Regions from separate parts of the Salinicola sp. MH3R3-1 genome, predicted to be linked through region 3. Evidence: predicted binding sites of a transcription regulator. Region 3 holds the regulator's gene; each other region holds the start of a gene.

Region 1 (7,935 bases), on a different contig from region 3:
AAGGTCGCCCAGACCATGCCGACGCGAGACATCTCCTCGACCCAGGCGGTAGGGTTCGAGAAAAAGTAGCGTGACACGACCTCGTAGGCCACGGCGATGCCAATCAAAAAGTAGATCCACGAGGCGGCCTCGCCTAAGCCACGCATGCATCGCCGCCAAGCGAGGAGGATGGTTTCAAAGCGGTTGCGGGACATCATTGTTCTCTCATTGCATTCACAATACGGACGCTCGCGGCCGATCAAGCAAAGCGCGCGAGCGTGCATAGGCGCAGGAGGTCAAGACCTGAATCATTGGATCTTTACAGCTTCTTCGAAGACCTTACGTGAAGCCTCATCACCGTTCTTATAAAAATTATCGGCTACAGATCGCGAAGCTTCCTGCCATTTGGCGCGCTGTTTGTCGTCAAGCTCGATCACGGTCATACGACCAGCAAGGTCCTTCTTGACTTGCTCGGTTTCCTCGACGATTTCCCTAGTGAGATCCGCCTCGAGATCTTGGCCGGCCTTCTTGAAGACCTCGCGCTGCCCGTCACTAAGCCCGTCCCAAACTTGCTGGTTCATCAGCGCGAAGTGGGTCTCGTACATATGGTTGAGCGCGGTGACGTAATCGGTAACTTCATAGAGCCGGCGATCAAGCACCGAGGGCCAGCCGGTCAGGCCGCCGTCGACGATACCGCGCTGCAGAGCTAGGAACTGTTCGCCACCGCTGGTCACTACTGCCGACCCGCCGACCGACTCGATAAAGTCACTGACCGTGGAACCAAAAGTGCGGATCTTCATACCTTTAATATCGTCGGGGACACGCACAGGCTGGTCGCGAGTAGCCAGAACGATCGAGCCATAGGGAATCCAAAAAGGCGCCACAAACCCTTTCTTGTGCATCTCGTTGTCGAGCAGATCACGAATCGGGCTACCCGGCGTTACTGACTTTTCGAGTTTTTCCGGTGTATCGAAGAAAAATGGCACCGCGAAGATGTTAAAAGCAGGAATAGTGCCGGCGAGAATAGACGCCGAGGCAACACCGATATCCACGGTGCCATTATTCACGGCCTGATCCATCTGCTGGTCGGTAACCAGCGACTGGGCCGGATAGACCTGGAACTCGATATCTCCGTGAGTACGCTTCGTTACTTCATCGGCGAAGCGCTGGACGCTCCGGGTCAGGTAGTGCTCGGCAGGAACACTGGTTGCGATCCGGATCGTCTTCTCGGCGGCCATACCGGGCTGTGACAAGGTCAGAAGCGCTGGGGCGAGTAAACCCATAATCAATTTACGCATCATCATTCGCTCTCCATTGTGTTGAGGTGCGCGTGAACAACAGCTGTTGTAATGACCAGAAGTGCGCAAACGGTTGCACGTCCGCCGTTAGTAAAAGTCGTGCGCCGTGATGAGGTCAATAAGCGCTTCGTATAATGCGCATCCTCACAGAGGTAGAAACGCCCGAATGGGAAGTTCAAGATACAATCATCAAGAACCAATCCAGCTGGCCATAACCGATTTTCTCCGCCAGCTGCGAATTGCCGACCCGCTCTCCACCACTCAGATCGGTTAGGAGTAGCGCTACTCGCCGGCACGCGATGATAAGCGTGCGCGGAAGGATTGAGTCGATCTAGGATGACTGGCAACGCTTGCCGCGGTGCCGAGAGCCGAGAGCTGATCGACGTTTTCTGACGTCAGGCGCGCATGGGGTCGCTGGCGTTCAGCATCCGATCGAGCTGGCGATAGCCGATCGCTTCCATCAGCTGCGCCTTGCCGACCCGCGCCTCACCGCTCAGATCGGCCAGAGTCAGCGCCACTCGCAGCACGCGGTGATAGGCGCGCGCCGAGAGATTGAGCCGGTCCAGCACGCTGGCGAACCATTGGCGCTCGTCCGTCGATAACGCACACGCCGCCTCCAGCTCGGGCCCCGGCAGGCGGGCGTTGAGCCAGCCTCGCGCCTGCTGGCGCCGGCGGGCGGCCAGCACCCGTTCCAGCACACTGGCGGATGACTCCCCCGGCGTCTGGTCGGTCAACTGGGTGGCGGGTAGCGCCGGCACCTCGACCTGAAGATCGATGCGATCCAGCAGCGGCCCGGACAGCCGCGACTGATAGCGCTGGATCTGCGCGGCGCTGCAGTGGCAACGCTTGCGCGGGTCGCCGAGGTGCCCGCAGGGGCAGGGGTTCATGGCGGCGACGAGCTGGAAGCGGGCCGGAAAGCGGCGCTGATGATTGGCCCGGGAGACCAGAATCTGCGCCGACTCCATCGGCTCCCTCAGCACCTCCAGCACGTGGCGGTCGAACTCGGGGAGTTCATCCAGAAACAGCACGCCCTGGTGCGCCAGCGATATCTCGCCGGGGCGCGGGCGCGAACCCCCGCCCACCAGCGCCACGCTGCTCGACGTATGATGCGGGTTGCGGAACGGCCGCTGGCCCCAACGCTCCAGAATCGGCAGCCCGCAGACCGAGCGCACGGCCGCGACTTCGAGCGATTCGTCTTGGGTCAGCGGTGGCAGGATACCGGCCAGACGGCTCGCCAGCATGGTCTTGCCGGTGCCAGGCGGCCCCGCCAGCAGCAGGTTGTGACCGCCGGCGGCGGCGACTTCCAGTGCCCGGCGCGCCTGGTGCTGGCCTTTGACATCCGCCATGTCCGGCGGTGCCACGCGCGACTGGTGGGGCGCCTCAAATTGGTGCACCGGGAGTTTTTCCCGACCCAGCAGATGCCCCACCACCTGCAGGATATGCCCCGCCGCGAACACCTCGACGCCATCGGCCAGCGCCGCCTCGTCGGCATTGGCTAGCGGAACGATCAGCCCCCGCCCGGCCCGGCGCGCCGCCAAGGCCGTGGGCAGTACGCCCGTGACCGGGCGCAGCGAGCCATCCAGGGCCAGTTCGCCGACGATTTCGAGGGTCGCTGCAGATTCCACCGGCACCTGGCCGGACGCCATCAGGATGCCCAGGGCGATCGGCAGATCGAAACGCCCGCCGTCCTTGGGAAGATCGGCGGGCGCCAGATTGAGCGTGATGCGACGTGAGGGAAATTCAAAACCCGCGTTGATGAGCGCGCTGCGTACCCGCTCGCGACTCTCCTTGACCGCGGCATCCGGAAGCCCGACCAGCGTCAGCCCCGGTAGACCGTTGCTGAGGTGAACCTCGATCAAGACTTCCGGCGCCTCGAGTCCGAGGCTGGCGCGAGCGCGCACGATGGCAAGGGTCATGTCGTCTCCCAGGTCGGCACCTGGGCGGTCGCCGCAGGCCAAAGAGTCGCCGGGCGGCGCCTCCTCAACCAACACAACTACATATTGTTACGTGTTTTCGCAACCTTTGGTGACCATTGTCGGCCCCGGTAAGCGGTTTCCCGATTGTCCGTCATCCAGCGATGACACATCTTCGTGACCGCGCTCGATCAGGGCTTCTTGCCGTGAGCACTGCCATCCACGTCGTCCGCGGGCGGGGTTACCGGCTCTACCCTGGGCTGCGCCGCCTGCTCGCTCTTCAGAGTATTTTCCAGTGCCGCGACCTGCTCTTCCAGCGCTTCGACACGCTCACGCGTGCGCTGCAGCACCTCCATCATGATATCGAAGTCCTCTCGCGAAACGATCTCCATGCGCTCGATCGCCCCGCGGAGTACGCCCTGCATGTTGCGCTGGATATCTCCCGGCGCCTGGGACGCGCCGTGGAGTTTGTCGCCCAGCTGCTTGGTCAGACGTTCGAATCGATCCTGTGCCGACATGACGTTATCTCCTTGAGGGTCGGATGCCTTGATGGCTTGCCGTTCAGCATACGCAAAGTTGTGCCGTAACGCCTGCGCTCGACCGCCCGGATCCGGCTGCTCACGAAAGGTGCGGCCTCGAAAGAGACGTGCATTATTTTGGTGCAATTCAGAGTTGCACGATCGGTAGCGGTAACACGAAAAGCCATAAAAATAACGATAGATAGCTGATTTATATATCTTAAAACTCAGCTGGCACGCTTCATGCGTATACCCCAAGGGCGCAAGCCGACTCGACTACGGGCCGACTCGACTATGGGAGAGGTAAAGGGATGAAACTCATCACCGCCATTATTAAACCCTTCAAGCTCGACGATGTGCGTGAAGCATTGGCCGATAACGGCGTGCAGGGCATCACCGTCACAGAAGTGAAAGGGTTTGGTCGCCAGAAAGGCCATACCGAGCTTTATCGCGGCGCGGAATACGTCGTCGATTTCCTGCCGAAGGTGAAGGTCGAGGTTGCCGTCGACGACGAGCGCGTCGATGGCGTGCTGGACTCGATTCGCAATGCGGCCAACAGCGGCAAGATCGGCGACGGCAAGCTGTTCGTCACGCCACTCGAAGATGTGATCCGGATTCGAACCGGGGAACGCGGGGCCGACGCCGTTTGACGGCGCGGAACGAGGAGACAAAAGAATGAATGATCAAGTGGTTCAACTTTCCTACGCACTCGACACCTTCTACTTTCTGGTGACGGGCGCTCTGGTGATGTGGATGGCGGCCGGTTTCGCCATGCTCGAGGCGGGGCTGGTCCGTGCCAAGAACACCACCGAGATCCTGACCAAGAACGTGGTTCTCTACGCCATTGCCTGCACCATGTATCTGCTGGTCGGCTATCACATCATGTACTCGAGCGAGAGCGGCGGCTTCTTCCCCAACCTGGGTTTCCTGATCGGTGCGGAACACAGCGTCGACGACGTGATGTCCAGCGGCGGCGATGTCTACTACTCCGCTCGCTCCGACTTCTTCTTCCAGGTCGTGTTCGTTGCTACTGCCATGTCGATTGTCTCCGGCGCCGTTGCCGAGCGCATGAAGCTGTGGGCGTTCATGCTCTTCGCCGTCGTCATGACCGGCTTCATCTATCCGGTTCAGGGCTACTGGAAATGGGGCGGTGGGTTCCTCGACGCAGCCGGTTTCCAGGACTTCGCCGGTTCCGGTGTCGTCCACCTGTGTGGCGCGACAGCCGCCTTCGCCGGGGTTCTGCTGCTGGGCGCACGCAAGGGCAAGTACGGCAAGAACGGCGCCATCTACGCGATCCCGGGCTCCAATCTGCCGCTGGCGACGCTGGGCACGTTCATCCTGTGGCTGGGCTGGTTCGGTTTCAACGGTGGCTCGGAACTGATGGTCTCCAATGTCGGTGAAGCCAATGCCGTCGCCCAGGTCTTCGTCAATACCAATGCGGCCGCTGCCGGTGGCGTCATCGCCGCGATCATCCTGGCCAAGCTGTGGTTCCGCAAGGCCGACCTGACCATGGCGCTGAACGGCGCGCTGGCTGGCCTCGTGGCCATCACTGCCGAGCCGCTGGCTCCCACCGCCCTTGGCGCGACACTGATCGGCGCCGTCGGCGGCCTGCTGGTGGTCGTCGCCATCGTGACGCTGGACAAGGTCAAGGTCGACGATCCGGTCGGCGCGATCTCGGTTCACGGCGTGGTCGGCATCTGGGGCCTGATCGCGGTGCCCTTCTCCAACGGTGATGCGACGTTCGCTGCGCAGCTGCTGGGAATCGTGACCATCTTCGCCTGGACCTTCATTGCCAGCCTGATCGTGTGGGGCATCATCAAGGCAGTGATGGGTATCCGAGTCTCCGAAGAAGAAGAATATGAAGGCGTCGATATCGCGGAATGCGGTATGGAAGCCTATCCTGAATTCAACGTCGGCAAGAAGTGAGCCGACACACCGAGTGAGCTGGCGTGCTCCCCTGGCCCCCTTCGGGGGGCCTTTTTTAATTCCCGCGATCGGCGGTGTATGCTTAAACTAACAGTCGTATGGCATCCGTAAGGCCACTCCAAGACTTGAGCGCACATCATCCGCCTATCGCATGCGAGGAGAACTTCCATGAAACTGGTTACCGCCATCATCAAACCGTTCAAGCTGGACGACGTGCGTGAGTCTCTATCCGAGATCGGCGTGCAGGGCGTCACCGTGACCGAGGTCAAGGGTTTCGGTCGTCAGAAGGGCCACACCGAGCTCTACCGCGGTGCCGAATACGTGGTCGACTTCCTTCCCAAGATCAAGCTCGAGGTCGCCGTCGACGACTCCATGAGCGACCAGGTGATCGACGCGATCACCAAGGTGGCCAACACCGGCAAGATCGGCGACGGCAAGATCTTCGTCTCGCCGCTGGAGCAGGTCATCCGTATTCGTACCGGCGAGACCGGCAAGGACGCCGTTTAAAGCCGCGAGCCGCAAAATGTTGCTCTTGAACGAAAAGATGCCAGCGACGATATCGTCGCTGGCATCTTTCGTTCGGAACTCGAAACCGATTTTTGATTTTGCTCGGAGCCCATAGCTCGGAGCCCGTAGCTCGGAGCCCGTAGCTCGTAGCTCGTAGCTCGTAGCTCGTAGCTCGTAGCTCGTAGCTCGTAGCTCGTAGCTCGTAGCTCGTAGCTCGTAGCTCGTGACTAGGGTTACTTCTCGACCTTACTTTTCAACAAAGGCGCGCTCGATGACGTAGTCACCCGGCTCGCCCATCCGCGGCGAAATGGCGAAGCCCAGCTCGTCGAGCAGGCCGCTGGTCTCCTCGAGCATCGCCGGGCTGCCGCAGATCATCGCCCGATCCTGTTTCGGGTCCAGCGGCGGCAGGCCGGTGTCCTCGAACAGTTTGCCACTGCGAATGTGATCGGTCAGACGCCCCATGGTGTGGAACTCCTCGCGCGTCACCGTCGGGTAGTAGACCAGCTTCTCGCGGATCTCGTCGCCCAGGTACTCGTGCGCCGGCAGCTCCCTGGAGATGAAGTCGGCGTAGGCCAGCTCGCTGACCGAGCGTACGCCGTGAATCAGCACGACCTTCTCGTAGCGCTCGTAGACTTCAGGATCCTGGATCAGACTCATGAAGGGTGCCAGACCCGTGCCGGTGGAGAGCATGTACAGGTTGCGGCCCGGCAGCAGATCGTCACAGACCAGCGTACCCGTCGGCTTGCGGCTGACCATGATCTGGTCGCCGACCTTCAGGTGCTGCAGACGCGATGTCAGCGGGCCGTCCTGCACCTTGATGCTGAAGAACTCGAGATGATCTTCGTAATTGGGGCTGGCGACCGAGTAGGCGCGCACCAGCGGCTTGCTGTCCACTTCCAGGCCGATCATGACGAACTGCCCGTTCTTGAAACGCAGGCTGCGCTCGCGTGTGGTGCGGAAACTGAACAGCGTGTCGTTCCAGTGATGAACGCTCAACACCTCTTCCAACGCAAACTTGCTCATGATCGGGTCCTTGCGATAACGACGAACGATAATAGCGAAAAGGCATAACCGAGATGCCGAGTAGATGGTCGAACTATAAGAAAAACGCGGTATTCTGTTAAGTGGATTATTTGGATAACCTATATCCACAGAACCGATAAAGGATGCCGGCATGCGCTATACCCTGCGTCAGCTCGAGGTGTTCGTGGCCATCGCTCAGCAGCAGAGCGTGTCTCGCGCCGCCGAGACGCTGTCGATGTCGCAGTCGGCAACGAGCACCGCTCTATCGGAGCTCGAAAAGCAGTTCGACTGCCAGCTGCTGGATCGGCTCGGCAAGCGTCTCAAATTGAATGCGCTGGGTTTTCAGCTGCTACCCAAGGCGGTGGCGTTGCTGGATCGGGGCGAAGAGATCGAGGAGCTGCTGCAGGGTCAATCCGGCATCGGCTCACTGGAAGTGGGCGCCACGCTGACCATCGGCAACTATCTGGCGACGCTGCTGATCAGCGACTTCATGCAACGCTACCCCGAAAGCCGGGTCAGGCTTCAGGTCCGCAACACCGCGTCCATCGTCGAGCGTATCGCCTTGCACGAGCTGGATCTGGGGCTGATCGAAGGCGACTGCCAGCATGACGATATCGTCATTCAACCGTGGATCGAAGACGACCTCACCGTGTTCTGCTCGCCACGCCATCCGCTGGCGAGCGAGGGCAGCGCCGATGTCGAACGGCTACTGCGTGAGGCCTGGATCATGCGCGAGGTAGGTTCCGGGACGCGCCGGACGCTGGAGCACGC
Region 2 (7,935 bases), on a different contig from region 3:
TTATGAACAGTCACGTTTTCCTCGGGACCTTTATCGCCTACGTGATCATCATGATCGCGTTCGGGTGGTGGGTTTCTCGCAACAGTCGCGGCAGCGGCGACGATTTCCTGCTCGGCGGACGTAGCGTCCCGATCTTTCTGACCATCGGTACCACGGTGGCGACCATGGTCGGCACCGGTTCAAGCATGGGCGCCGTCGGTTTCGGCTACGCCAACGGCTGGGCCGGCGCGCTCTACGGTATCGGCGGCTCCATCGGCGTGATCCTGCTGGCGTTGTGCTTCGCGCCGGTTCGCCGCTTCCGCTTCATGACCATGAGCGAAGAGCTTTCCTACTACGTCGGTGCCAATCGCTGGGTTCGCAACATCGTCGCCGTGCTGATCTACATCGCCTGCATCGGCTGGCTGGGCGCGCACATTCTCGGCGGCGGGCTCTATCTGTCGTGGATGGCGGGGATCGATCTGACCACGGCGCGCATTCTGGTCGCGCTGGGCTTCGGTATCTACTGCGTGATCGGTGGCTACATGGCGGTGATCTGGACCGATACCGTGCAGGCCGTGATCCTGTTCGTCGGCTTCATCGTGATGGCGATCATCGCGCTGGTCGAAGTCGGCGGTTTCTCGGGTCTCGGCACCAACATGGATGTCGCGGCCACCAGTTTCCTGGGTGTCGACAAGATCGGACTGATACCGGCGATCTCTCTCGCCGCCGTCATCGCCGTCGGCGTGCTGGCAACGCCCTCCTACCGCCAGCGGATCTACTCCGGCAACTCGGTCAGCTCGGTGCGCAAGTCGTTCATCATCACCGGCGTCCTCTATCTGTTCTTCTCGATCATTCCGGCGATCATCGGCATGGCGACCCATGCGCTGAACCCTAGCCTCGACAACAGCAACTTCGCTTTCCCGTTCCTAGCCACCGAGATCCTGCCGCTGTGGCTCGGCCTGCTGCTGCTGGTCGCCGGGCTGTCGGCGACCATGTCCAGCGCGAGTTCGGATGCCATCGCTGGCGTCTCGATCCTGCTGCGCGACGTCTACGTGCTGTTCACCGGTCACACGCCGTCGGCCCGCAAGGTCGTGGGCCTGTCACGGCTGGCGCTGGTCGCCACCATCGGCCTGGCGCTGCTGTTCGCGCTGACCTCCAACAACGTCATCAGCTATATCACCAGCATGATCGCGACCGTGATGGCCGGGATGTTCGTATGTGGCGTGCTGGGACGCTTCTGGCCACGCTACAACTGGCAGGGCGCCATCGCTACGCTGATCGCTGCGTCTGCCACGTCTCTGGCGGTGATCAACGTGGATAGCTGGACGGCCTTCTGGGGCAACCCCAGCATTCCGGCGGTGCTGGTCGCGCTGGTCGTTGGCGTCGTGGTCAGTCTGGTCACGCCGGCCTCCAAAGTGACTCCGGAGCAGGCGCTCAAGATCATCGATGACGAACGCGAGCGCATGGAGCTGGATGAAGATCCGGCTGCGGCGATCAGCGGCAGCAAATCGGTCTGAGCCAATGGCAAGATGATGCCTTCGACGCCCCGCTCTCTAGTGGGGCGTCGTCGTTCCATGTCATGCCATCAGCACCCGAATCGCCATCGGTCGCTCGTCGAGATTGTCCGAGCCGCCGCGGTCGACGACCAGAAACTCGCCTTCATGTTCCAGCACCGAATGGATCGCATGCCAGGTACCGGCGCGATAGTTGACGCCCTGGCGACCGTCGGTGACGAAGGCACAGACCCTCATCGGATCGATCTCGTCTCCCGGCGGCGCCACCACGACGATGAAGCGCTCCTCGTGCAGCGGCATGAACGCCTGGCTGCCCAGCGGATGGCGCTCCAGCAGCTCGATCTCCAACGGCAACGAGACCGGCTGGCTCACGAACACGCTAATCAGCGCTCGTGACGGCGCGTCCAGAATCTCCACCCGAGCCAGATCGTGATGTCGCTGGGTACGCCCGTTGTTGATCGGGAAAGCGGCGCTGGTGCGCGCATCGATCACGTCGCCGAACGGCGCGAAAGCCTCCGCCGTCAGGGGCCGCGCGGTCAATTCCATCATGATCTCTATTCCCCTTTTGATCAGCTTCAAATGTCGGCCGCAAATGTTGGTTTCGGCTTCCTGAATCCGGCTATCGTACACAAAAACCCATCGATACCGTTTCTCGCACCGATAGAGTGCAGAGGATCAATATTTTGCGCCTTGATCATGCTCTGCCACTCATCATGAGCTTCTAAACCTGTTTAATGGTCTCTGTAGAGCGCGCTTTACCGAGATCCAGCGAACAGGTCCTTATGAAACCCCACGGCCTAACGCCTTGGTCTGCGACGTGATTATTCGTCGCCGACCGTCTCCTGCCCAATTGCGACAACCTTAGACCATCGTTAATGGCCAAAATGGCACACATCTTGTATACAAAAAATGGGATCACAATCACAAGACGGCCCCGCGGAGGGCACACGCCATGTCGCAACAACCTCCCGGCTACAGCGATCGGCTCTACAACGCCGACCTGGCGCCAACCACGCAGAACTGGAACTGGTACAACATCCTCGCTTTCTGGCTCTCCGACGTTCACAGCGTCGGCGGCTACGTGGTCGCCGCCAGCCTGTTCGCGCTCGGCCTGGCCGGTTGGCAGGTGCTGATCTCGCTGTTGGTGGGCATCTGCATCGTCCAGATCTTCGCCAACCTGATGGCGAGGCCGAGCCAGAAAGCCGCAGTGCCGTTCCCGGTCATCTGTCGGCTCTCGTTCGGTGTACTGGGCGCCAACATTCCGGCGATGATTCGCGGCCTGATCGCGGTGGTGTGGTACGGCATTCAGACGTTTCTCGCCTCCAACGCCCTGACCATCGTGATCCTGCGCCTGTTCCCCGGCATGGAATCGCTGGCCGGACCCAGCTTCCTGGGGCTCTCCTACCTGGGCTGGATCAGCTTCATGCTGCTGTGGTGTCTGCAGGCGATCGTATTCTGGCGCGGCATGGATTCGATCCGGCGCTTCATCGACTGGAGCGGCCCGGCGGTCTATCTGGTGATGTTCGCGCTCGCCGCCTGGCTGGTGTGGCAGGCGGGCTGGGCCAATATCAGCTTTACCCTGAGCGATATCCAGCTCTCTCCCGGCGAACAGCTGTGGCAGATGGTGATCGCGGCCGCCATCGTCGCCGGCTATTTTGCCGGCCCGACGCTCAACTTTGGCGATTTCACCCGCTATGCGCGCACCTTCGATGACGTCAAACGCGGCAACTTCTGGGGCCTGCCGGTCAACTTCCTGGTGTTCTCGGCGACCACGGTGATGATGGTCTCGGCGACGATTCCGGTATTTGGCGAGATGATCGACGACCCGATCGAGACCGTCTCGCGCCTCGACAACACCTTTATCGCCGTACTGGGGGCCGCGACGTTCGTGACGACGACCATCGGTATCAACATCGTCGCCAATTTCGTCGCCCCGGCGTTCGACTTCTCCAACATGGCACCGAGCAAGATCAGCTTTCGCACCGGCGGCTTCATCGCCGCCGTCGGCTCGATCTTTCTGACTCCGTGGAACCTGTTCAGCAACCCGGAGATCATCCACTACACCGTCGATCTGCTGGCAGCGGCCATCGGCCCTCTCTACGGCATCCTGATCATGGACTACTACCGCATCCGCCGCGGGCATATCGATGTCGATGCCCTGTTCAGCGTCGATCCCGACGGCCCCTACTGGTATCGCAACGGTTTCAATCCGGCGGCGGTGAAGGCGGTGATCGCGGCGAGCGTGATCGGCATCGTGATCAACTTCCTGCCGCTGGGCGATCTCGGCCACTTCTCGGTGTTCATCGGCGGCGCGCTCGGTGCGACGTTCTATTCGATGGCGATGCGCCGCGCTACCGCCGCGGCGGCCGTCGCCTCGTAGACGTCCGCTCTGTCTCCTTGAACGCCTAGCGTTCTCTCCCTTACCGGCGCCTTCCGCGCCGTTTTTTTGTGTCACGCTGGATTTCCCTTACGACACGGCTTCACATTGCGTCGCGAAGATTGTATAAAATCTACAATGCGTGAATCACGCACCCCGATGCTTGCTCCGAAGCTTGCGAGCCCGTCCAGATCAGAGGAAAGCCTGCATGAAGCGCATCCATGTCATCGACTCCCATACCGGGGGAGAGCCGACGCGCCTGGTCATGAACGGCTTCCCGACCTTGCCGGGCGACACGCTGGTCGAGAAGCGCGACGCGCTGCGCGAATCCCACGATCACTGGCGGCGCGCCTGCCTGCTGGAGCCACGTGGCAATGACGTACTGGTCGGCGCGCTCTACTGCGAACCGGTTACGCCAGGCGCGACCTGCGGCGTGATCTTTTTCAACAACTCAGGCTACCTGGGCATGTGCGGCCACGGCACGATCGGTCTGGTGGCATCGCTGCATCATCTCGGAATGATCGCGCCCGGCGAACACAAGATCGACACCACCGTCGGTCCGGTCAGCGCCACGCTGCACCAGGACGGCATGGTGACGGTGCGCAACGTGCCCGCCTATCGCTACCGCCAGCGCGTGCCGGTCGAGGTGCCGGGCTACGCCGTGGTGCATGGCGATATCGCCTGGGGCGGCAACTGGTTCTTTCTGGTCGGCGAGCATGATCAGACGGTGACCCTGGCCAACGAGGAGGCGCTGACGGCCTTTACCTGGGCGATCCGCCAGGCGCTGGACGCCCAGAAGATCACCGGTGAAAACGGCGGCCATATCGATCATGTCGAGCTGTTCGCCGACGACGCTGGCGCGGAAAACCCGGCCGATAGCCGCAACTTCGTGCTCTGCCCCGGCAAGGCCTACGACCGCTCCCCCTGTGGCACCGGCACCAGCGCCAAGCTGGCCTGTCTCGCCGCCGACGGCAAGCTGGCTCCCGGCGAGACCTGGGTCCAGGCCAGCATCACCGGCAGCCGCTTCGAGGGACGCTACGAGTGGGAGGGCGAACGGGTACTGCCCTCCATCACCGGCAGCGCCTACATGACCGCCGATGCCACGCTACTGATCGACGAGAACGACCCGTTCGCCTGGGGCATTACCGCGTCGTAGCCATACGGGAAATAGCCATCCGTAGGCTCATCCCGACAGATCATCAACAGATTCCAGAGGACAACCATGAACGACTCCATCTTTACCGGCTGCATTCCTGCCCTGATGACCCCCTGCACCGCCGATCGCACGCCCGACTATGACGCGCTGGTTGCCAAGGGACGCGAGCTGGTCGATCTCGGCATGCGCGGGGTGGTCTACTGCGGCTCGATGGGCGACTGGCCGCTACTGAGCGAGGCCGAACGCCAGGAAGGCGTGGCGCGACTGGTTGCCGCCGGCGTACCCGTCATCGTCGGCACCGGCGCGGTCAACTCGAAGGAAGCCGTCTCCCACGCCGCCCACGCGGCCAAGGTCGGCGCCCGGGGGCTGATGGTCATTCCTCGCGTGCTCTCTCGCGGTACCGCGCCCGCGGCGCAGAAGGCGCACTTCTCGGCGATTCTGAAAGCCGCTTCTGAGCTGCCGGCGGTGATCTACAACAGCCCCTATTACGGCTTCGCCACCCGCGCCGAGCTGTTCTTCGCGCTGCGTCGCGAACATCCCAATCTGATCGGGTTCAAGGAGTTCGGCGGTGCAAACGACCTGCGCTACGCGGCCGAGCACATCACCTCTCAGGATGACGACGTCAGCCTGATGGTGGGGGTCGATACCCAGGTATTCCACGGTTTCGTCAACTGCAACGCCACCGGCGCCATCACCGGGGTCGGCAATGCGCTGCCGCGGGAAGTGCTGCAGCTGGTCGCGCTGAGCCAGAAAGCCGCCAAGGGCGATCCCCAAGCCCGGCGCCTGGCCCAGGAGCTGGAGTCCGCGCTGGCGGTGCTCTCATCCTTCGACGAGGGCGTCGATCTGGTGCTTTTTTACAAATACCTGATGGTACTCAACGGCGACAGCGTCTACGAACTGCACTTCAACGAGAGCGACGCTCTGAGCGATGCGCAGCGCCGCTACGTCGAAACCCAGTACGCGCTGTTCCGCGAGTGGTATGCGCAGTGGTCGGCGCAGCTCGACGCGGCGTGAGACGCTCGGGCCTGAAAAGTCGGCGGGAGCGATATGGATTGCATACAATATCCAGATTTTGCGAAACGACGAGACTTCATGGCGACTTTCAAGACCCGAGCCCAGTACGTGGCGGACGATCTGCGCGAACGCATTCTCGGCGGCGAGTTCAAGGGCGGCTCGCAGCTACGCCAAGACGCGCTGGCCAAGGACTACGACGTCAGCCGCATCCCCGTCAGGGAAGCGCTGCTGACGCTGGAGTCAGAAGGCCTGGTGGAATTTCACGCCCATCGTGGCGCTTTCACCACCGAGCTCTCGGTGGCGGCGATTCGCGAGCTTTTCGATCTGCGCGTACTGCTCGAGACCTACGTGCTGCGCCACGCGATCCCCAATCTGACGGCGGCGGATCTCGATCACGCCGCGAGCATTCTCCGTCAGTATGATGCGGCGCTCGATTCCGGCAGCCAGATCGACAACTGGAGCGACTACAACTTCGCGTTTCATCACGCCCTGTACGCGCCCTCCGGGCTGCCCGAGACGCTGGCCATGATCGGTCAGTTGAATACCAAGTCCGGGCGTTATATCCGCATGCAGCTGGTTTACACCCGCGAGATCGAGAAGGCAGAAGTCGAGCATCGCCAGCTTCTGGAGCTGGCCCGCCAGGGCGATGTCGACAGAACCTGTCAGTTGCTGGAAACCCACATCAAGGACGCCGCGGAAGGTATCGCGGCGGTGCTGGAAAAGAGTCTGCGCAACGCCTGATTCGTCAGCCTTTCCCCTATTGCCCCGGTCGTGAGGTAGCGCATGTCGGACCCATCTCATCCTGTTCCGCCCGAGACAGAGAGCAATGCCGACATCATCATTGTCGGGGCCGGTCTCGTCGGTGTCACCAGCGCCCTGGCGTTGGCGCGCCGGGGCCACCGCGTGCTGGTACTCGACAAACAGGAGCCGGGCCGTGGCGCTTCCTACGGTAACGCCGGACACATGGCCACGGAGCAGGTCTTCCCGATCGCCGATGCTTCAATTCTCAGATCGCTGCCCGGCATGCTGATGGACCCGATGGGGCCACTGCGGCTGGACTGGAAATACCTGCCCCGCGCGCTGCCGTGGCTGACCCGGCTGGTACTGAATCTGCGCCCGGCGCCTTTTCGCCAAAGCGTTGCCGGTATCCGCGCCCTCAACGAACGCAGCCTGGCGGCGTGGCAACGCCTGCTGGCATCGGTCGATAGCAGCCACCTGCTCAAGGCGGACGGCTCGCTGCTAGTCTACGAGAAGCCGGAGTCGCACTCGAAGCTCGAAGCGCTCGAGTCGCGCATGCGCGAACAGCAGGTGCCGGTCGAGCTTTGGGATAGGGAAGCGATTCAGCGAGCGGCGCCGCAGCTGTCGGATGATCTGCTGGGCGGGCTGTTCTTTCCCGCCACGGGCCACGTACTGGATCCGTGGCGGGTGGTCACCACCCTGGTGGAAGCCGCCCGGCGCGAAGGCGTTCGTTTCGAGCAGGCAACCGTGCAGTCGACTCGGTTGACCGCGAAAGGCGTCGCCGTGACGACCAATGCCGGCGAACGCGAGGCCGGGCAGGTGCTCGTCGCCTGTGGCGCCCACTCGGCGGCGTTGACCGCCCAGCTCACCGGCAAGCGCGTACCGCTGGATACCGAACGCGGCTATCACCTGATGCTGCCCCGCGAGTCCGACCGTCTGCCCTTCGCGGTCACATCATTGGAGCGCCGCTTCATCATGACGCCGATGGAAACCGGCCTCAGGCTCGCTGGCACCGTGGAGTTCGCGGGACTGGAGGCACCGCCCAACATGGGGCGAGCGTGGCAGTTGCATCGCCTGAGCCGGGGACTGTTCAAGACCGATCTCGACGCCGAGGACGCGACGCCGTGGATGGGCTTCCGACCTTCGCTGCCGGACTC
Region 3 (7,935 bases):
CGTCCCGGGGACGAATCCCCGCGCAAACGAAGGTATACTCTCTATCCTTTGCATCGCCTTTGAAGAATCGATCCGAGCGTGATGCTCTCCATACCGCGACCGATATGCATGCCATGACCGAATCCCGAACCGCTTCCGCCGAGCCGCCGAGCGAACCCACCGGGCTGGACTTTCGCGCCAGTGCCAGACGCACGCTGACGCTGGAACAGCAGGCCATCGGCGAACTGGTCGAGAAACTCGACGACTCTTTCGACGCGGCCTGCCGGCTACTGCTCGACTGCCGCGGGCGCCTGATCGTGACCGGCATGGGCAAGTCAGGCCACATCGCCCGCAAGATGGCGGCGACACTGGCCAGCACCGGCTCTCCGGCCTTCTACGTTCATCCCGGCGAAGCCAGTCACGGCGACCTTGGCATGATCACCGGCGACGACGTCGTCATTGCCCTGTCCAATTCGGGCGAGACTCAGGAAATCACCGGCCTGCTGCCGCTGTTCAAACGCCTCGGCGCACCGCTGGTCAGTCTGACCGGCCGACCGGCCTCCACGCTGGCCCGCTACAGCGACGTGCATATCGATGTCGGCGTTTCTCGCGAAGCCTGCCCCCACGATCTGGCGCCAACCTCGTCCACGACCGCCGCCCTGGCCATGGGCGATGCGCTGGCATTGGCACTGCTCGAGTCCCGTGGCTTCAGTGCCGAGGACTTTGCGCTTTCCCATCCCGGCGGCACGCTGGGCAAACGTCTGTTACTGCGGGTCGCCGATCTCATGCACGACGGCAACCGCCTGCCTCGCGTCGCCACTGGCAGCCCGCTGAGAGAAGCACTGCTCGAGATGACACTCAAGGGCATGGGCTTTACCTGCGTCGTCGATGAACACGGCGTGCTCGCCGGTGTCTATACCGACGGTGATCTCCGTCGAACGCTCGATCAGCGCGGCGATTTCACGCTGCTCCGGGTCGACGATGTCATGACTCGCGGCGGTAAGACGGCGACACCGGAGATGCTGGCTGCCGAAGCGGTGCGGATCATGGAAGACAACCGTATCACCGCGCTGGCCGTGGTCGAGAACGGTATTCCGGTCGGCGCGCTGCACATGCATGATCTGCTTAGAAGCGGCGTGATCTGAACTACGCGGCGTCAAGACCATGCGGCGTCAAAGCGAGAAGGACCCGCCGAGCGCGTCGTCCATCCGGGCATCTATCGCACCGTCTATCGAATCATGGACCCAAGCGTAGATCATCAGGTCGATCACGACACCGATCAGAGCACCGACAAGCGCCGATCGTTGCCGCTTGATGAATGCACGCTCGATGAATACGACCGCTATCCTAGATAGCCGATCATGACCCAATCGACCCACACGAGGAGAATCCGTGGCCAAGACGACCCGATTTCAGTCTCCCTGGTGGCGCCGCCTCGGCCTGCTGGTACTGCTGCTGGCACTGGGGGGTGGCTTGACCTATCTGGACCAGCGCGGGGACAACGATAGCGGAGAAACTCTCGGCAATACCGCGGGCGAACCCGACTACTACCTCGAGGATGCCAGCATGACCCGCTACGACGAGCAGGGCCGTGCCTACCAGCGGCTGGAAACGCCTCGCCTGGTGCATACGCCGGCCGATGACATCATTCGCACCCAGACCCCTCATGGCTACCTGACCGATGACCAGCAGCGCCAGTGGCAGGTGACCAGTGACACGGGCATCATGAATCGTAGCGGCGAGCAGTTGACGCTGGAAGGCAACGCGCGCCTGGTACAGCCGGAACAGGCCTGGAGCCTGGAGACCCGAACGCTGCATTACGACAGCCGCAAGGCGCACGTCTGGAGTGACACGTCCGCCGTGTTGCGTCAGCATGACCAGAGCATGCGTGGCGACCGCTTCGATGCCTGGATCGATGAAGATCGTATGCGCCTGACCGACAACGTGCAGGGACGCCTGCCACAGCAATCCCAGTCACAGCAACCCAAGGATCAAGGATCATGAGGCGAGAACTCGGCCAACTTCTGGTGCTGACGACGCTGGGCATCGCAAGCTTCTCGGCGAACGCGCTGGAAAGCGACGCCAGCGCGCCGATCGAGATCGCGGCGGACCAGCTCGATATCGATGACCGTCAAGGTACTGCCGTCTACACCGGCGGTGTCGACATGCAGCAGGGCAGCATGCATCTCAAGGCTGCGCGGGTCGATATCCAGCGCGCCGACAACGGTCAGGTCGGCCAGGTCACGGCCAAGGGCGGGGGCAGCGAGCGCGCCTATCTCGAACAGAAGCCGGGGGCCGACCAGGAACTGGTCAAGGGCTGGGGCGATACCGTGGTCTATCACGCCGCAGAACGGCGGGTGGAGCTGATCGGTAACGCCGAACTGCACCAGGGCGGCGATACTTTCGACGGCGCCTACGTCGAGTACTATCTCGACTCACGCCGCGTCCAGGCTCGCGCCAGCCAGGACAGCGACGGCAACAGCGACGGCCGCGTCCGCATGACGCTGACCCCGCGCGAATCGTCCCAATAGCACCTCGATCGCGCCCGGATCCCGAGGGTGCTCGAGACCCGATATTCGAAGTGAGCGGGCCAGATGCCGATCTCCGTCGCGATCGCGACGGTCTGCTCTGCCCCGCGTTGTGCCGTGACAAGGAACGACCGAATGAAAACGCTGACGGCCGCCAATCTGGCCAAGAGCTACAAGGGACGCCGCGTCGTCCATGATTTCAGCCTGACCCTGCGTCAGGGCAGCATCGTTGGCCTGCTGGGCCCCAATGGGGCCGGCAAGACCACGTCTTTCTACATGATCGTCGGCCTGGTCAAGGCGGATGCGGGAAGCGTCCATATCGACGATCACGACCTCAGTCGCGCCCCGATGCACGACCGCGCCCGCGCCGGGATCGGCTATCTGCCGCAGGAGGCCTCGATCTTTCGCAAGCTGAGCGTGGCCGACAACATCATGGCCATCCTCGAGACCCGCAAGGATCTGGACCGTGCCGGACGCCGCCATCATCTCGAGCAGTTGCTCAACGATTTTCATATCGACCACATCCGTGACAACCTCGGCATGAGCCTGTCCGGTGGCGAACGTCGCCGCGTGGAAATCGCCCGGGCACTGGCTACCGAGCCCGCCTTCGTACTGCTCGACGAACCCTTTGCCGGTGTCGATCCGATTTCGGTCGGCGATATCAAGCGTATCGTCCGCCAGCTTCGTGATCGCGAAATCGGCGTACTGATCACCGATCATAACGTGCGCGAAACGCTCGATATCTGCGATAACGCCTATATCGTCGGCGATGGCCAGATCATCGCGGAAGGTCGTCCGGACGCCATTCTCGACAATCAGCGCGTGCGTGACGTCTATCTGGGTCACGAATTCCGGCTATGACCGCCTTGCGAACCGGCACCAACTGATGCGAGCCACTGGCATGTTTCTTGCATCGTTTTCCTGCATAAGTCGTTGCACGCTACCCGATCAGTCAGTAACGTAGTCCCCTTCTCGTTGATTGTGACGATCGCCTCACCATGTCCATGAAGCCCTCGCTGCAACTTAGAGTCGGCACGCAGTTGACCATGACGCCTCAGCTCCAGCAGGCGATTCAACTCCTGCAGCTGTCGACGCTCGACCTTTGCCAGGAGATCCAGCAAGCCCTCGAATCCAATCCGATGCTGGAGCTGGAAGAACCCTATTCCGAAGAGCCCTGTTCCGAAGAAGAGTCTCAGGAAGCGCCCGAGGACGACTGGGCAAGCGATATTCCCGACCAACTGGCGCTCGACAGCGACTGGAGCGACACCTACCAGGATGCCAACGCGGGCTCGCTCAGTGGCAACGGCAGTAGCAGCGAAGACGCGCCGGATTTCGACCGCAATGCAATCGCCACCAGCCTGCACGACCATCTGTCATGGCAACTGGCGATGGGGGATTTCGACGGCCGCGAGCGCGAGCTGGGCGAATGCCTGATCGACGCCATCGGTGACGACGGCTATCTCACCGGCTCACTCGACGAGCTCGCCGCCGGCCTCCGAGCCCAGCGCGGCGAAAGCGTCAGCACGGCGGACCTCGAGCATGTTCTGATGCGAGTACAGCAGTTCGATCCCACCGGGGTCGGCGCCCGCGATCTGCGCGAATGCCTGTTGCTTCAGCTCGGCACGCTGGCGAGCGAAACCCCGCTGCTGCCCCAGGCCAAGCGGCTGGTACGTCAGTTTCTGGAGGCACTGGCCGGCAACGACCGACGCCTGCTCATGCGGCGCCTGCGCCTGGAAGAAGACGAACTCGACTGCGTCATCGCCTTGATTCGCACGCTCGAACCTCGCCCGGGGCAGCGCTTCGATACCAGTCGCGACCACTACGTGATTCCCGATCTCGTCGCCACGCCCTCCCCCGAGGGCTGGCGTATCGAACTCAACGCCGAATCACTGCCGCGCCTGCGCATCCAGCCGGACTACGCAGCGCTGATCAAACGCGCCGACAAGAGCGACGACAATATCTTTCTGCGCCAGCACCTTCAGGAGGCCCGCTGGCTGCTCAAGAGCCTCTCCAGCCGCAACGACACCCTGTTGCGCGTCGGCCGCGAGATCATGTCGCGTCAGGTCGATTTCCTCGCCCACGGCGAGGAAGCCATGAAACCGCTGATCCTGGCCGACATCGCCGGCAGCGTCGAACTGCATGAATCGACGATTTCCCGCGTCACCACCCAGAAATACATCCACACGCCTCGCGGCGTCTTCGAATTGAAGTATTTCTTCTCGAGTCAGGTCGGTGGCCAGCGAAGCGATGGCGATAGTTATTCGAGCACCGCGATTCGCGCCCGACTCAAGAAGCTGATCGGCGAGGAGCCACCGCGAAAGCCGCTCTCGGACAGCAAACTGGTCGAATTGCTGGCCCAGTCGGAAATCTGCGTCGCCCGGCGGACCGTGGCCAAATATCGTGAAGCCATGGGCATTCCCTCCTCCAGCGAACGCAAACGTCTGGCTTGAGTCCGAGCGGAAGATCAACCAACGCTCGCCAATCTACGTCAGATCGATCACGATGACTTTGCAGTGCCCTGAAAAGGGTTACAATCCGAAGTGCCATCTGCCGCAACAGGAGCGTGCCATGCAAGTGAACGTTACCGGCCACCATGTCGAGCTGACCGACGCCCTACGGGACTATGTCGGAGAGAAGCTCGTTCGTTTAGAGCGTCACTACGACAACATCACCAATGTTCAGGTCACCCTGAGTGTCGAGAAGGAGCGTCAACAGGCTGCCTGTACCCTGCATGCCGCTGGCGCCGACCTACACGCCGAGGCTAGCGAAACCGACATGTACGCCGCCATCGATTCGCTGGCCGACAAACTCGACCGTCAACTGGTCAAACACAAAGAGAAGGCACAAGCCCGCGCCCAAGGCGCTGGCGCCCGTTAACGCCTGATGATGACACTGGAAAGCATTCTGCCCCCCGAACGTACCCTTTACGGGGTCACGGGGGGCAGCAAAAAACGTCTGCTGGAATTCTTCAGCACCTTCATCGCCCAAAACACACCCAGCCTGGATAGCCAGGAAGTTTTCAGTCGTCTGATCGGCCGCGAGCGGCTGGGCAGCACGGGAATCGGTCACGGCGTTGCCATTCCCCATGCGCGCAGCCCTCACTGCAAGGTGCCGGTGGCCGGTTTCATGCGCCTGGAGGATGCGATCGACTTCGATGCGATCGATGGCGAACCGGTCGACCTGGTGTTCGTACTGCTGGTGCCGGAAGAGGCCGATGAAGCCCATCTCTCGCTGTTGGCAGAAGTCGCCGGCATCATGAGCCAGAGCAGCGTCCGCCAGCAGTTGCGTCAGGTCGAGACGCAGGCCGCGCTGCACGATGCGCTGGTCGACGCCATCCGCCACCACAGCAGCGACGACGGTTAAATCAGGACGGACAAACCATGCAGCTCGTCATCATCACCGGCCTCTCGGGATCGGGAAAATCGATCGCCTTGCAGGCGCTGGAAGATCTGGGCTACTACGCCATCGACAACCTTCCGGCCAACCTGCTGGCGCCGCTGATTGACGAGCTGCGCGGCGCGCCGCCCTCGCGGTCCAATGTTGCGGTCAGCATCGATGCCCGTAACCTCCCGGAGTCGCTAGAGCGCTTTCCGGGCCTGCTGGAGGCGGTGCGCGAGCGCGGCATCGACACCCAGGTCGTCTATCTGACCGCCGATGCCAAGATCCTGCTCGAGCGCTACTCGGCCACCCGTCGACGCCATCCGCTGACTCGCGGTAACGACATGACGCTGGCCGAGGCCATCGATCACGAGCAGGAGTATCTCGCACCGATTCGCCGCATGGCCGACCTGGTGATCGACACTCGCGGATTATCGGTACACGACCTGCGGGGGCGGATCAGCGAACAGGTCGCCAGCCACCGCGGCGGACGCCTGACCCTGACCTTCGAGTCTTTCGGTTTCAAACGCGGCGTGCCGCTGGATGCCGACATGGTGTTCGATGCACGCTGTCTGCCCAACCCGTTCTGGGATCCCGGCCTTCGCACCTACGACGGCCGCGACCAACCGGTCATCGAATTTCTGGAGTCCTATCCCGACGTTCACGCCATGGCCGACGACATTCACGCCTGGCTCGATCGCTGGTTACCGGCCTACCTGGCCAGTCATCGCAGCTACCTGACGCTGGCGATCGGCTGTACAGGGGGCCAGCATCGTTCGGTCTATCTGATCGAGCGGCTGGCTCACCATTTCCATCATGAAGCCGTCGATACCCGGCTTCGTCATCGCGAACTCGGTATTCATACCGAACTCTCGACGGCGTCGGTATCGCTGGCTGCGCCGTCAAAAGAGGCAGGATCATCCGAGCACGATGCCAACACGTGAACTTCGTCTGACCAACCGCCGCGGGTTGCATGCCCGGGCCGCCACCAAGCTGGTGCAGTGCTGCCAGCCGTTCTCCGTTCGCGTCGCCATCCACCATGGCGAACGCCGCGCGGACGCCGCCAACATCATGTCCCTGTTGATGCTCGCCGCCCCCTGCGGTACCGAATTGACCGTGGTAACCGACGGCGACGAGGAAGAGGCTGCCATGGAGGCGATCGTCGCGCTGTTCGAGGCGCGTTTTCACGAGGACGAATAGCGCTCACGCTTCCGACCCATTCGTGAACAGTGTTCTACATCCTCGTCATTTTTTTCGACGATGGTAGAATGCTCATCCTACCGCCAGTCGCTCAAGGATGACCGTTCAGGATGAGCAACAATCCCGAAAAACTGCAGCCCCGGCTGGCCAAGCTCAACGAAGCCCTCGAAAGCGGCGCACTGGACCAGGCCAGGCGCATGCTCAATCGGGGGCTGGCGCCGGTAGACGTCGCGCATCTGCTGGAGTCCACGCCGCCCAAGGAGCGCGAGATCCTGTGGGGTTTGCTGGATCCCGACCTCCACGGCGATGTGCTGCAGTATCTGGGCGACGACGTCCAGATCGAATTCCTCAACCGCATGGACGCGGAACAGCTGCTGACGGCCACCGAAGGTCTCGATGTCGACGATCTCGCCGACCTGCTGCAGCAACTTCCCAACACCGTCATCCAGGAAGTCCTCCAGTCGATGGAGGCACAGGAGCGCCAGCGGGTCGAGGCCGTCCTCTCCTATCCCGAGGATACCGCCGGCGGCTTGATGAACCCGGACGCGATCACGATCCGCCCGGACATCACGCTGGACGTGGTGCTGCGCTACCTGCGCCGCCACGAGCGCCTGCCCGATGCCACGGATACGCTGCTGGTGGTCACGCGTCGCGACGAGCTGATCGGCATTCTATCGCTCAACCGCCTGCTGGTATCGGACGTTTCGGTGCTGGTGCGTGAGGTCATGGAGACCGACTTTCACGCGATCCAGGCCATCGCGTCGGACACCGACGTCGCCACCCTTTTCCAGAAGCACGACCTGATTTCCGCACCGGTCGTCGGCATCGACGGCAAGCTGCTCGGCCGCAT

What was found. Region 3 encodes sigma-54, which starts transcription at its own class of promoters, with help from an activator protein. Its sites were predicted from a motif close to TGGCACNNNNNTTGCTNT; they were not measured.
Region 1: BTW08_RS02220 (P-II family nitrogen regulator) is a predicted target of sigma-54. The motif match lies at 3,941-3,958, and genes of this name have one in related genera.
Region 2: BTW08_RS02435 (NCS1 family nucleobase:cation symporter-1) is a predicted target of sigma-54. The motif match lies at 2,379-2,396, and genes of this name have one in related genera.

What each region holds. Positions count from the first base shown of each region.
Region 1 is NZ_MSDP01000003.1:23,277-31,211, forward strand. Features, by position in the region: gene BTW08_RS02200 (TRAP transporter small permease) at 1-197, opposite strand, end outside; gene dctP (TRAP transporter substrate-binding protein DctP) at 288-1,283, opposite strand; gene BTW08_RS02210 (YifB family Mg chelatase-like AAA ATPase) at 1,673-3,193, opposite strand; gene BTW08_RS02215 (accessory factor UbiK family protein) at 3,382-3,708, opposite strand; gene BTW08_RS02220 (P-II family nitrogen regulator) at 4,020-4,358, shown strand; gene BTW08_RS02225 (ammonium transporter) at 4,384-5,634, shown strand; gene glnK (P-II family nitrogen regulator) at 5,803-6,141, shown strand; gene BTW08_RS02235 (ferredoxin--NADP reductase) at 6,388-7,164, opposite strand; gene BTW08_RS02240 (LysR family transcriptional regulator) at 7,316-7,935, shown strand, end outside.
Region 2 is NZ_MSDP01000003.1:65,979-73,913, forward strand. Features, by position in the region: gene BTW08_RS02425 (sodium:solute symporter family protein) at 3-1,496, shown strand; gene BTW08_RS02430 (ureidoglycolate lyase) at 1,557-2,042, opposite strand; gene BTW08_RS02435 (NCS1 family nucleobase:cation symporter-1) at 2,446-3,873, shown strand; gene BTW08_RS02440 (4-hydroxyproline epimerase) at 4,079-5,026, shown strand; gene BTW08_RS02445 (dihydrodipicolinate synthase family protein) at 5,093-6,040, shown strand; gene BTW08_RS02450 (GntR family transcriptional regulator) at 6,119-6,781, shown strand; gene BTW08_RS02455 (FAD-dependent oxidoreductase) at 6,824-7,935, shown strand, end outside.
Region 3 is NZ_MSDP01000021.1:26,194-34,128, reverse strand. Features, by position in the region: gene BTW08_RS13795 (KpsF/GutQ family sugar-phosphate isomerase) at 114-1,124, shown strand; gene lptC (LPS export ABC transporter periplasmic protein LptC) at 1,372-1,983, shown strand; gene lptA (lipopolysaccharide transport periplasmic protein LptA) at 1,980-2,510, shown strand; gene lptB (LPS export ABC transporter ATP-binding protein) at 2,643-3,368, shown strand; gene BTW08_RS13770 (RNA polymerase factor sigma-54) at 3,506-4,957, shown strand; gene raiA (ribosome-associated translation inhibitor RaiA) at 5,076-5,384, shown strand; gene BTW08_RS13760 (PTS sugar transporter subunit IIA) at 5,394-5,870, shown strand; gene rapZ (RNase adapter RapZ) at 5,888-6,829, shown strand; gene BTW08_RS13750 (HPr family phosphocarrier protein) at 6,816-7,085, shown strand; gene mgtE (magnesium transporter) at 7,196-7,935, shown strand, end outside.